Linked DNA regions of Selenomonas sputigena. The protein of the gene in region 1 interacts with the protein of each later gene in a pairwise test. Links are inferred from orthologs where the notes say so. Each region holds a gene or a part of one and is shown on either strand. Other genes may lie near its edges.

Region 1 (8,058 bases):
GGACGCGCCCTCGCCCGAAAAGGTGCCGTAAGCGAGAAGATCTGCCAAATCCGTCCCCTTGCCGCTCAATGCGATGTCCGCAGCGCACTTCCCCGTCAGGGAAAGACCGTCCACAGGCAGCACGGCAGCGATTTCCTCGCCCGAAAGCCCCTTCGCTTCGACGTGTGCGCTGTAGGAGCCGTCCGCCGTGCGGAGCATCCCCCCGCCCTCGAACGTGCCTCCCAAGGCTCCTGCCTCGCCGCTCGCCGTCAGAAGGCCGTCCTCGTAGTGCCCCTTTGCCTTCACCGCTGAAAGCGATGTGCCGTAGAGCGTCGCGACCGGGGCTTCGCACTCTCCGTCAACCTTCCAGTCCTGCGGCGTGCCGTAAACGGAAGCGAGGACGCGCACCGAACCTTGGAAAGGGCTCTGCGCCAAGATTTTCGACGGATCAAAGGCCGCGGACTCGACGACGAAGTTGAAGCTCGGCACTTCCTCCTGCCAAGCGACCTTCCCATGAATGGACGCTTGCTGCTCTTCGGCAGAAGCACGCAAAAAGATGCGCGCCTCCTTGCCCGAAAAGACGACGAGTCCACGCGACGCCTCAACCTCCATGCCATGGACGAGCGCCTTCGCACCCGAAAGGCGCACGTCGCCCGCAAGCGAAACGTCATCCGCCTCGCGCACGAGCTTCAGCGCCGTCTCGTCGACGTGCAGCGCCTGCAGCTCGATCTCGTCGGGAAGCACGCCTTCGGGTAGGAATGCGATATAATCCATCGCATTGATATTTTCCCCCTTGAGCTTCAGTTCCTGCCGCTCTTTCGAGACTTCTCCCTCGACAGCGAGCGGTGCGCCCTTGCAGCTGGCCTCAGCTTCAACGGAGACAGAAGACTTGTGCACGAAGTCAAGCTCCGCCCCGATATCTTCCAAGGCGATTTCCTTGCCCGAAACGGCAACGTTCGCCTTTCCTTCCTTCACGCTGACCTTGCCGCAAAAATCATTTTCCCCTGCTTCCTGCTGCACGAGGTCGGCGACGTTCCAGCTTCCGTCCGCGCGCTGCTGCAGGGAAAGCTCTGGCTCTATGACCGTCACATGGGAAATCGCGGCAACAGGCGAGGCGGAAAGAGCCGCAAAGAGACTCATTTCCACCTCGGCGTGCGCAGCGCGCAGGATCTCCTCTCCCGCCCTATCCTGCACCGCGATGCCGTCAAGGGCAAGCGTATGCCAAGACTCGACCCGCACGGCGTCGATGGCGACGGGAACGCCGAGCGAATCGGACGCCTTTGCAGAAAGCGTCCTGCCCGCCTCCTCAACGTAAGCGCCCGTATGGGCGATGTAAGCCGCCATGCCGCAAACGAGCGCAAAAAGGAAGAGCGCGATGACGACTGCAGCGAAAACAATGCACCCCTTCTTCATCGGCTCTTCCTCCTCGTTGTCTCTTTTTCAAGTTATGCGGCACGAAAGGACATCGCGGCTCGATGCGCTTTACATCTCCCCCGCTGCAGCCGCTTCAGCTGCCGCATCCTTCTCTGCGGTCTTGACAGGTGCGGTCTTGACGGGTGAGCCGTGCGTCACGGGAATCATCGCATCGTCCTTCGCCGTGCGGCTCTTCCTGCTCTTCTCATCGAGCAGCTTCTGCTCAGCGGCCATCTTCTCCGCCGCCTCATCCGTATGGTAGAGCGCTGTCTCGGCCTGTTCCTTCGCCGCCTTATAGTACTTGCCGTCGACTTTCTCACGGTAGGAAACGGTGTCGAGATCGACGGGCAGGCCCATGGCCCGATCGAGCGCCGCCTTGCTGAGGTTGTAGTTGTAGAGCGCATCGTAGTAATTCGTCTGCGCCGCGACAAGCTTTTCGTCGGCGTCCGTCACGTCGAGGTTCGTGCCGACGCCCGCCGTGTAGCGCACCTGCGCGATCTTGAAGTCCTCCATGGCATGCTCGACGGCGACACTTGTCGTCTCGATATTCTTCTCCGCCGCCAGAAGACTCAGGTACGCCGTCTGCACGTCGAGCGCAATCTGCTCGCGCGTGTCCTCCGCCGCCTGCTGCAGCTTGTGCACCGCCGCACGCTTCTGGTTCACCTGCGCCTGCGTCACGTTGTTATCAAAGGCCGCCCAGTTCGCCTGTATGCCGATCGACCAAGTGTCCGCCGAATCCGTGTTGTTGGAAAAGAGGCTGTCGCCGCCGACCGTGCGGGATGCCGCTGCACTGACCTGCGGCAGCGAAGCGCCGCGCGTCGCCTCCATGGCAGCGTTCGCCTGACGCACGGCATAGTCCGCCGCGATGCCGTCCGCACGGTGCGCGAGCGCGTACTCCGTGCAGTCCTCAAGGCTCAGATCATACTTTCTGTAGGCGAGTTCGTCCGCCAACGAGAGCTTCGTGTCCGTCGGCAAGCCGATGATCTTATTGAGTTCAGCGATGGCGACGTCGTAGTTGTTCGTCACGTTCACGAGACTCTGCTCAGCATTCGCGAGCGAGACCTGGGATGCGAGCACATCGGAACGCGCGACCGTGCCCACCTTGTATTGCGCGTTGACATTTGCCAGATGACTCTTCAAATTGGCGACGGACATCTCGCCGACCTTGATGAGATTGCGGTATTCGAGCGCCTTGAAATATTGTCCCGTCGTCTGGTAACGCACCGCCTGCTTCGTGCCTTCGAGCGCGAGATCGGCATTGTTCACGCCGTAGCGCGCCGCCTCGATGCCGCGCTCGATGCTGCCGCCCGTGTAGAGCGGGAAGGAAAGCGCCGCGCTGCTCCGAAAAGCATAGTCGTGGTCGTACATCTTGTATGCCTTGCCGCCGACGCGGTTGCCCTGCGTCGAGAGCGTGAGCTTCGGGCCTGCCGTGCGGCGCGCCTCATGGTATGCCCAGTCCGCCGCATCCACATCGGTCACGGACGACTTGATCGAGCGATTGTTCTCAAGCGCCAGTTCCACGCTCTCGGAGAGTGCAAGAGAGCGCGTCTCCGCTGCGGACGCAGATGCGAAGCTCAGGGAGAAGAGCCCGCCCGCGACGAGCGCCGCAAGCTTCTTGGAAAAATGTTTTGACTGCTTCACAATGATTCCTCCTAAAATGACTGGTGCAGACCGAAGTAGGCGGTGCGCCGCTCGCTGCGATTGAGATCTTTGAGTTGGCCCATCAGATACGTATCTTCACGCAGACGATACTGCGCGGAAAGGCGCAGGCGGAAATCGTTGGGGTCGTAGGCGTCGGCGGAGAAGCACCAGCGATTTCCCACATTCGCATCAAGTCCGATGCCCGGCTCGCCCGCGATGAGTCCCGCGCGTGCGCCGAGCCTGCCCTTCGTGCGGCCGACCTCAAGATTCAAATCGTTCCCCTCGCCGATATCCTCGACGCCGACGCGCAGGAAGCGATCGGGCCTGTCCTCCTTGGAAACGTCGACATTGAAGTTCGTGATCCAGTCGCGATCCTTGCCGCTGTATAGGACGTCGAGCGAAGGCTGCGCCTCGATGCTCTTCAAGTTATCGAGCGTGTCGTTCGCCTTCTCCGTGACAGCGCGCGCCTGATGGATCGTCGCCTTGAGATCTTCGCGCACCGTGGGATCGCCCGTGACGTCGTGCAGTTCCTCCGCCACTTGCCGGATGTTCTCGCTCGCCTTGGCGACGTTCAGTAGCGTCAAGCGAAGATTGGCAGCCGTCGCGCCGCCATCGGAGACGTCTGCCGCCATCTGGCGCACCGTCTCCGTCGTCGCGGCAAGATTCGCCAAGATTGTGCGCATCTCCTGCATCATCGCGTGCATATTGCCCTCGTTCTGCAGCGCGACGCGCCCGAGCACAGCCGTGAGATCGCGGATGTGCGCCGTGACCTCGCGCACATTTTCCGCCGAGCCGAGAACGGACTCCTTCATGCGCGGATTGCCGAGGATGTCGTTCAACGAACCGAGGAGATCGTGCACATCGGACACCGCCTCGCTCACGTTCTCCAGCACGGAATCGACGCTCGTCTCGTCCGTGCCGATGACGAAGTCGCCGTCCTTCAAGTAATCCGTACTCTTCGAGCCAGCCGGCGAGATGAGAACGAACTTGTCGCCGAGGACGCTGTTCGCCGAGAGAGAGATTCGCGCATCGCGCGGGATCTGAATGTCAGGATAGACGGAGAGCGTCACGCGCACGCCCGTCCCCTCCGGCTCAATGGATTTGACCTTGCCCGCGGGCACACCCGCATAGCGCACGTCCGCTTCCGGGGCAAGCCCCACGACCTGCGTGAAGCCTACATAAATCGTATAATTGCGGCTCGTCGAAAAAGAAAATCCCTGAAGCTGCAGGAGCACTGCCGTCAAAATCGCGATGCCAAGAAGCGTGAACGCTCCCACCTTCGCTTCCGTCGTCATAAACCCGCCTCCTTCTCTTCCGTCTCCACCGCGCGAAAAAACGCGCGGACGCGCGGATCTTCGAGCTTTCTGAACCCTTCGACCGTATCGAGTGCAATGAGCGATCCCTTGTGCAGCATGGCGATGCGGTCGGCGATGCGGCAGGCGCTCGCCATGTCATGCGTCACGACGACGCTCGTCACGCCAAGCTTCCTCTGCGTCTCGATGATGAGGTCGTCGATCTTCGCCGACGTCAGGGGATCGAGTCCCGAACTCGGCTCATCGTAGAGGATGATGGACGGGTCGATGGCGATGGCGCGCGCCAAGCTCACGCGCTTCTTCATGCCGCCCGACAGTTCCCCCGGCATCATGCGCTCGCTGCCGTCGAGACCGACGAGATGCAGCTTCTCGCGCACAATGCGCACGATCTCCGCCTCCTTGAGACGCTTGTGCTCGCGAAGCCCGAAGGCGACGTTCTCCCCTACGGTCATGGAGTCGAAGAGCGCCGAATACTGGAAGACCATGCCCATCCTCAGGCGCACCCGGTCAAGCTCGTTTTCCGTCATCTGTGAGATTTCGGCGTCATCGATCCAAATCCTGCCCGAGGTCGGGCGGATCAGCCCGATGATGAGCCGAAGGAGCGTGCTCTTTCCCGAGCCCGAGCCGCCGATGACGGCGAGCGTCTCACCGTCTTTGACGCAGAGATCGAGAGGGTGCAGCACCTCATGGGAAGCGAAGCTCTTCGTCACACCTTCCAGCCGTATCATATCTTCCACCTCAGCCCGTCAATAAAGCAAGAACGACAGGAACACATTCAAAAAGAAAATGCAGACGATCGCCGCCACGACGCTCTTCGTCGTGGCGCGTCCCACGCCCTCCGCCCCTTCGGGCGCATGAAGCCCGTACCATGCGCCGAGGACGGCGATGACGACGCCGAACACCGCCGCCTTGATGAGTCCGCCCGTGACATCGTGCGGCACAGCAAAGACATGGATGGAGTTCGTGAAGGTATAGGAGGCGATGCCCGCATAGTGCACAGCGACGAACCAGCCGCCGAAGACGCCGATGACATCGCCGAAGACCGTCAGGAGCGGCACCATGCACATGCACGCGATCATGCGCGGCACGACGAGGTAGCCGATGGGACTCGTCGCCATGACGCGCAGGGCGTCGATCTGCTCCGTGACCTTCATCGTGCTGATCTCCGCCGTGATGGCAGACCCCACGCGCCCTGCGCAGACGACGCCGACGAGCACGGGGCCAAGTTCGCGCCCGACGGCGATGGCTATGACGCCGCCGATCGTCGACTGCGCGCCGAAGCGGATGAACTCATGCGCGACCTGCAGGGTCATGACCATGCCCGTGAAAAGCATCGTCAGAGAGACGATAGCGAGTGAGTCTACGCCGAGATGCGACATCTGCGCGAAGACGTGTCGGAAGCGCAAGGGGCGGCGCATCTCTTTGAGGGCGGCGGCAAGGAGCAAAATGACGGAGCCAACCCACTCGAATCTTTCGAGCACGAACGAACCGATTTTCTCCAACAGCCGCGTCATCATCTCTTGTCCTCTTCCTCGATCAGCAACGAGGCATGGATCACATTGTCTATGACATACCCCGTCTCAAACCTCGCCTCAAAGGGATTACCCTGCTTCTTCGCCTTCTGCCCGAGGAGGTCAATGCGCTTCTCCTGCTTCTTACGCGGTGCGCCCTCCTGCTTCTTCAGGCGCTTCTTCGCTTCCTTCTTCTCCTCCGCCGAAAGGGGCAGCTTGGGCGCGATCGCAGGCGCTACGATGATCTCATTGTTCCTGCCGAGCTGCAGGAACTGCTTGAGCTTGTCCGCCGTCGTCTGCGTCTTGTCCTCCTCTGCGCTCGTATCGATGCCGAGCGCGTTCTGCAAAAGAGCCGCCGTCACGGGGATGAAACTGCCGCCGCGCACATCGAGGCTCAGGACGCCCGGCGCTTGGCTCTCCGGCACATGGTAGGGAATCAGCAGCTCTTCCTTCTCCCTGCGGAAGGGCTTGATCGTCGTGCGGAAGTTCACCGTCTCGCCCGGTTTTGCCGAGGGCTTTTCGGGCACAGCGGAAATCAAGGAGGCCGTCTTGCGCGTACTTTCCATCTCGATGTCGACGTCAACAGAGGTCACGTCGGCCTCCTCTTCCGCATTCTGACAAAGGAGCGTCATGACCTGCGCCAACTCGCCCACGGAAGCCTGTCCGACGTCCGAGGCTGTATAGTACATGTTCGAGCGCTCGATTTTGCCATCTTCGCCCGCCGTCGTGCGAATCGTGAACTTGAGGTTCGCCGTCGCCTCGCCGAGCGTGTCCGACGTCTTGCCCATCGCCGCGTAAGCGATGCCAGGCACGAGAACCGGCAGAAAATCCTCGTCATAGGCGATCTGCGCCGCAAACTTCCTGTCGTAGCCGAGCGACGTGTCCTTCACGCGCACGCGCATCGGCACGCTCTCGGGAAATGCGCCGATGATGCCGGCGACACCCGCCTCTCGGTCCTGATTGATGCGCCCGATGATGTTGCCGATGCTCGCAATCTTCATGCCGTCCGTCGGACCGCTGATCGTGCCGACGACTCTGGCATCCGTCATGAAGTAATTGACATTTCCCTTGTGCAGGAACGGATGACCAAAGGCGAGCACGCGCTTTCCGTCGACTGCCGTCACCGTCCCCGTCGCGCCGACGGAAAAATCGCCGTAGGAAACGGCGACGCCGACGGCGCTCCCGGGCGCGAGAGCCGCATCATAGACGACATGCGCACCTGGCGTCGGCGTGCCGAAGGCCGGCATCTCGCCCGCCTTGAACCCGAGGGCGGAAAGCTTCTCCTCCATATAGGCGGAGCCGCTTCTGCCGAAGCCTGCGAGATAGAGCGCCGACTTCGCCTGCGTCTCGTGCTGTTTCGCTGCGGGCTTCACGCCTTCTTCAGCGACGGGCTTCTTCTCCGCAGGTTTCTCTTCCACCGGTTTCTTTGATGCTCCTGCCGGTTCTTTCGTCTCCTTCACTGGCTCTTTCATCGCCTCGGCGGGTTGCTTCTCTGTCTCAGCAGGATCTCCCTTCGCCTTGGCAGGCCTCTTCCTCGCTTCTTCGGATCTTTCTCTTTCCGCTGCAGGCCTCTTCTCCGCTTCTGCAGGCTTTTTCTTTTCTCCCGCAGGCTTCTTTTCTGCCTTTGCAGATTCTCCCTTCTCAGCCGCAGGTTTCTTCTCTGCCTTTGTCTTCTTTTCTTCAGCAGCTGCAGCTTTTTCCTTCTCTGCTTTCTTTCTCTTTTCGGAATCTTTCCCCTGCTTTCCTGCTGGCTTCTTGTCGGGCTTTTCCGCCGTCCCCTCGGCTAGCTCAGGCAGTTCTTCCTTTTCGAGCTTGGCACGCTTTCCTGCCGTCTGCTCCGTCCCACCTTCGCCGCCTTCGCCGGCGCCTTCACCGATGCCCTCGCCCATGCCTTCGCCCATCGGCTCATCGGCGTCCGCTGCCTTTTCCTTCTTTTCCTTCTTTAGATGAACCGCCTTGTAATCGGGCATATCCCAGATGGGCAGCATCTCATCGATCGGCGTGATGAAAAACGTATAGAGGCTCATGCCCTTGATGCCTGCCGAAAGCGCCCCGACAAGCGCCCCATCCACATAGACTGGGCTGCCGCTCATGCCCTGCAGCGTGCCGCCTGTGCGTTCAACGACAGGGCCTGATGCCTTCGCCATGATGCGGTTCGTCGACGATCCTTCCTCGTACGTGCCGACGACATCAACATGGAA
Region 2 (5,027 bases), 1.3 Mb from region 1 along the record:
GCAAGTCGCTTTTCTTATGCTATACTAAGATGATATGGTATAATGATTTTCACCGAAGAAAGGAGTTTTTCCATGAAAAAAATCGCCCTTCTCCTCTCGTGCCTCGTCCTCTTCGTTCTCGCGGGCTGCGGCACAGCGCCGAGCGCTTCGGACGCGAAGAAAGATTCCGTCGAGCTGCAGGTCTCCGCTGCCGCGAGCCTGACCGACGCGATGAATGAGCTGGCGACCGAGTACGCGAAGGAGCATCCTCAGACGAAGCTCGTCTTCAACTTCGGCAGCAGCGGCGCCCTGCAGCAGGCGATTGAGAACGGCGGCAGCGCCGACCTCTTCTTCTCGGCGGCGCAGAAGCAGATGGATGCGCTCGAAAAGGCGGGACTTCTCGCTGACGGCACGCGCAAGAACCTCCTCGAAAACGAAGTCGTGCTCATCGTTCCCAAGGATGGCGGCAAGGCGATCACCTCCTTTGAAGCGCTTGCGACTCCTACGGTTTCTCGCGTTGCACTCGGCGAGCCGAAGGGCGTTCCCGTCGGCCAGTACACGGAGGAAATCCTCACGAAGCTCGGCATCCTCGACCAGGTGAAGACCAAGGCGGTCTACGGCTCCGACGTGCGCCAAGTTCTCTCGTGGACGGAGACGGGCGACGCGGACTGCGGCGTCGTCTACGCGACGGACGCTGCCATTTCCGACAAGGTCAAGGTCGCAGCGAAAGCTCCGGCAGGCTCGCACAAGCCCGTCATCTATCCCGCTGCCATCTTGAAGGACACGAAGCACATGGACGAGGCGAAATCCTTCCTCGACTTCGTTTCCTCGGAAAAGGGCACGGCAATCCTTGAAAAGTACGGCTTCAAAGCCGCCGGAAAATAATGGAACTTGAAGTCAAAATCCGCAAGAAGCTGCGCGGCTTCGATCTTGCCGTGGAATTTTCCGTGCGCGACGAAGTGCTCGCTCTGCTCGGCGCCTCGGGCTGCGGCAAGAGCATGACCTTGAAGTGCATCGCGGGCATCGAAAAGCCCGACGAAGGTCGCATCCTGCTCAACGGGCGCACGCTCTTCGACAGCGAAAAGGGCGTGAACCTCGCGCCGCAGAAGCGCCGCGTCGGCTACCTGTTCCAAGACTACGCCCTCTTTCCCAACATGACCGTCGCCGAGAACATCACGTTTTCGGCGCACGGCACGAAAGAAGAAAAGCGCAAGCTCCTCGAAAGGGAGCTTGCGCGCTTTTCGCTTGCGGGACTCGAAAACTCTTACCCCAAGGAACTTTCGGGCGGACAGAAACAGCGCACGGCGTTCGCGCGCATCCTCGCCTCCGATGCCGAACTTCTGCTGCTCGACGAGCCGTTCTCCGCGCTCGACAGCTACCTCAAGTGGCAGTTGGAGCTGGAGCTGCTACACCTCTTCGACGACTACGGACGCGCCGCCGTCCTCGTCTCGCACGACCGCGGCGAAGCCTACCGCCTGGCCGATCGCATCGCCGTCCTGAGCAGCGGCGCCCTCGAATCGCTCGGCACGAAGCACGCGCTCTTCGAGCAGCCCGGCACACTCGCGGCGACGCTCCTCACAGGCTGCAAGAATATCTCCCGCGCACGCCGCACGGCAGAGCATGAGCTCTTCGCCGAGGACTGGCAAATCACGCTGCACTCTGCCGCCCCCGTGCCCGAGAACCTCCGCCATGTCGGCATCCGCGCCCACTTCTTTTCCCTGCGCGAAGAAGCGGCGGAAAACACGCCGCGCATGGAAGCCGTGCAGATCATCGAGGATGCCTTTTCCTACCTCGTCATGGCGAAGAAGGCGGATTCGGACGCCGCGCCCGTGCGTTGGGAGATTGAAAAAATCGCTTGGCAAGGGCTGGGGCAGAAAGAATTCTATCTGCATTTTCCCGCCGATCGGCTCATCTTGCTCGAACGATAGGAGGCGCACATGGAATTTTCTCCCTTTTGGATCACCTTGAAGACGGCGACGGTCGCCACCTTCATCTCCTTCTTCCTCGGCATCGCCCTCGCCTACGCCGTCCTCCATCTGAGGCGCTTCCAAGGCATTGCCGACGCCGTCATCACATTGCCCATGGTGCTGCCGCCGACCGTCGTCGGCTTCTTCCTCCTGCTCGTATTCGGCAGGAAAAGCCCTCTAGGGCAAATGCTCCTCGACTTCGGCATGCCGCTCGTCTTCACATGGAAGGCGACCGTCATCGCCGCCGTCGTCGTCTCGCTGCCCCTCATGTACCGCACGGCGCGCGGCGCCTTCGAGCAGCTCGACAAAAACATCGTCTATGCGGCACGCACGCTCGGCATCTCCGAGTGGCGCATCTTCTGGCGCATCCTCGTGCCGAACGCCAAGCACGGCATCGTTGCGGGACTCGTGCTGACGTTCACGCGTGCACTCGGCGAGTTCGGCGCGACTATCATGTTCGCAGGCAACGTCCCCGGCACGACGCAGACGATGTCCACAGCGATCTACGCCGCTGTACAGGCGAACGACTACGACCTCGCCTTCCAATGGGCGACGGCTCTCGTCCTCTTCTCCCTCGTCTTCGTCGCCGCCATGAACGCTTGGCTCGCGCGAAGCCGCGGCTAAAATACGGACGCAAAAAAAGCTTCCTGCTGCAGCGTCGCTGCAGCAGGAAGCCTTTCTATTTTAATTTGTTCGCGATGGATTTCGCGCCTTACATCATGCCCGGCATACCGCCGCCCATGCCCGGTGCGCCCATCGGCATCGGAGGCTCCTTCTCCGGCTTGTCCGCCACGAGCGTCTCCGTCGTCAGAACCATCGCCGCGATGCTCGCCGCATTCTGCAGAGCGGAGCGCGTGACCTTCGCCGGGTCGACGATGCCCGCGCCGATCATGTCGACGTACTCGCCCGTCAGAGCGTTGAAGCCCGTGCCGTTCGCCGACTTCTTGACGTTCTCGACGACGACGGAACCTTCAAGACCCGCGTTGTTCGCAATCTGGCGAACCGGCTCCTCGATGGCGCGCTTCACGATGTTGATGCCCGTCTGCACGTCGCCTTCGGCGCTCAAAGCGTCAAGCGCGGGCAGGATGTCGACGAACGTCGTGCCGCCGCCGGCGACGATGCCCTCTTCGACCGCCGCACGCGTAGCGTTCAGAGCGTCCTCGATGCGCAGCTTCTTGTCCTTCATCTCGACCTCGGTCGCAGCGCCGATCTCGATGACGGCGACGCCGCCCGCGAGCTTTGCGAGGCGCTCCTGCAGCTTCTCCTTGTCGAAGTCCGAAGTCGTCTCCGCAACCTGCTTCTTGATCTGCTCGACGCGCGCGTCGATCGCAGCCTTGTCGCCGGAGCCGTCGACGATCGTCGTCTCTTCCTTCGAGGCGCGAACCTGACGCGCCTGACCGAGATCCTCGATCTCGACGCTGTCGAGCTTCCTGCCGACTTCCTCGGAGATGACCGTGCCGCCCGTCAGGATAGCGATGTCTTCGAGCATCGCCTTGCGGCGGTCGCCGAAGCCCGGAGCCTTGACGGCAAGAGCCTTGAACGTGCCGCGCAGCTTGTTGACGACGAGCGTCGCAAGCGCCTCACCGTCGAGATCCTCGGCGATGATCATCAGTTCCTTGCCCTGCTTTACGACCTTCTCAAGAATCGGCAGGATGTCGGCAATCGCCGAAATCTTGCGATCCGTGATGAGGATGTACGGATTGTCGAGAACGGCTTCCATCTTGTCCGTGTCCGTGACCATGTAGGGGGAGATGTAGCCGCGGTCGAACTGCATGCCCTCGACGACCGAGAGGTTCGTGTCCATGGACTTCGACTCCTCGACCGTGATGACGCCGTCCTTGCCGACCTTCTCCATCGCCTCTGCGATCAGCTCGCCGACTTCCTCGTCGCCCGAGGAAATCGCCGCGACCTGCGCGATCGCCGCCTTGCCCTCGACCTTCTTCGAGTTGCTCTTGATCTCATCGACGAGCTTCTTGACCGCCTGGTCGATGCCCTTCTTGAGGATCATCGGGTTCGCGCCCGCAGCGACGTTCCTCATGCCCTCGTGGATCATCGCCTGCGCGAGAAGCGTAGCCGTCGTCGTGCCGTCGCCCGCGATGTCGTTCGTCTTCGTCGCGACTTCCTTGACGAGCTGTGCGCCCATGTTCTCAAACGGATCTTCGAGTTCGATGTCCTTCGCAATCGTCACGCCGTCGTTCGTGATCGTCGGTGCGCCGAACTTCTTGTCGAGAACGACGTTGCGACCCTTAGGCCCAAGCGTGACCTTTACGGCATTTGCCAAAGCGTCGACGCCCTTGCCGAGCGCACGGCGCGCTTCTTCATTGAACAAAACCTGCTTTGCCATGGTAAAACCTCCCAATATCTATCGAATCTATCGAATCTGCGCTCTCTCAGACAAATCTCAGAGAACCGCGAGGATGTCGCTCTCGCGAACGATCAAGTAGTTCTGCTCGTCAACCTTGACTTCAGAACCCGAGTACTTCGAGAAGATAACCTTGTCGCCCGTCTTGACTTCCATCTGCGCACGCGTGCCGTTGTCAAGCATCTTGCCCGTGCCGACTGCGACGACTTCGCCTTCCTGCGGCTTCTCCTTCGCCGTGTCCGGCAGCACGATGCCGCTCGCCGTCTTCATATCGCCTTCCGAAACCTTGATGACAACTCTGTCGCCCAATGGCCTGATCATGTTTATCTTCCTCCCAAATCAACGGAATCGCTGACGAATCAGCTCTTCCTAAATTCTTTTTTGTTAGCACTCGCATTGCTTGAGTGCTAACCACAGTTCTTATATTACTCATTTTTCGACAAATAGTCAAGAACTTTTTTTGATTTTTTGACCTTTTAGAGAAAAATCTGCCGCGAAGTGTAATAGAACGGCACGTTGTCAGTTTTCCAGACTCTTCTCATCGAGCAGAAAATCATAGACATTCATGAAGAGGACGCCCTTCTCATTATAATGCGGCGCCGGGCTGTCCTTCGTGATGATCATGCGCTTGAAAAAATCCCCCGTCAGCATCAGGGAGCGCTGCTCCTGCTCCATCTTCGCGGCATCCGGCAGCGCGTAGGCAGACTGAATGTAATAGC

What was found. The genes of interacting proteins can lie anywhere in the genome.
Region 2: the proteins of OL236_RS00770 (region 1) and groL interact in binary tests that used the Escherichia coli proteins (3 or more experiments, as listed by UniProt). The link is inferred for Selenomonas sputigena from one-to-one orthologs.

Annotation. Positions count from the first base shown.
Region 1 is NZ_CP110383.1:152,051-160,108, reverse strand. Bases 3,200-6,093 are described here. They hold OL236_RS00770 (ABC transporter ATP-binding protein), read right to left. Parts: upstream 5,075-6,093; coding sequence 4,325-5,074; downstream 3,200-4,324. Other genes in these bases: OL236_RS00760 (SpoIVB peptidase S55 domain-containing protein), read right to left, coding at 5,860-6,093; OL236_RS00765 (MlaE family ABC transporter permease), read right to left, coding at 5,093-5,860; OL236_RS00775 (MlaD family protein), read right to left, coding at 3,200-4,328. Outside these bases: OL236_RS00785 (translocation/assembly module TamB domain-containing protein), read right to left, coding at 1-1,392; OL236_RS00780 (TolC family protein), read right to left, coding at 1,462-3,033; more of OL236_RS00775, read right to left, coding at 3,045-3,199; more of OL236_RS00760, read right to left, coding at 6,094-8,058. UniProt on the Escherichia coli protein: Part of the ABC transporter complex MlaFEDB, which is involved in a phospholipid transport pathway that maintains lipid asymmetry in the outer membrane by retrograde trafficking of phospholipids from the outer membrane to the inner membrane.
Region 2 is NZ_CP110383.1:1,425,479-1,430,505, forward strand. What follows is about bases 1,975-4,943. They hold groL (chaperonin GroEL), read right to left. Parts: upstream 4,291-4,943; coding sequence 2,659-4,290; downstream 1,975-2,658. Other genes in these bases: modB (molybdate ABC transporter permease subunit), read left to right, coding at 1,975-2,570; groES (co-chaperone GroES), read right to left, coding at 4,348-4,629; OL236_RS06980 (ATP-binding protein), read right to left, coding at 4,828-4,943. In the rest of the region: modA (molybdate ABC transporter substrate-binding protein), read left to right, coding at 73-864; OL236_RS06960 (sulfate/molybdate ABC transporter ATP-binding protein), read left to right, coding at 864-1,907; more of modB, read left to right, coding at 1,917-1,974; more of OL236_RS06980, read right to left, coding at 4,944-5,027.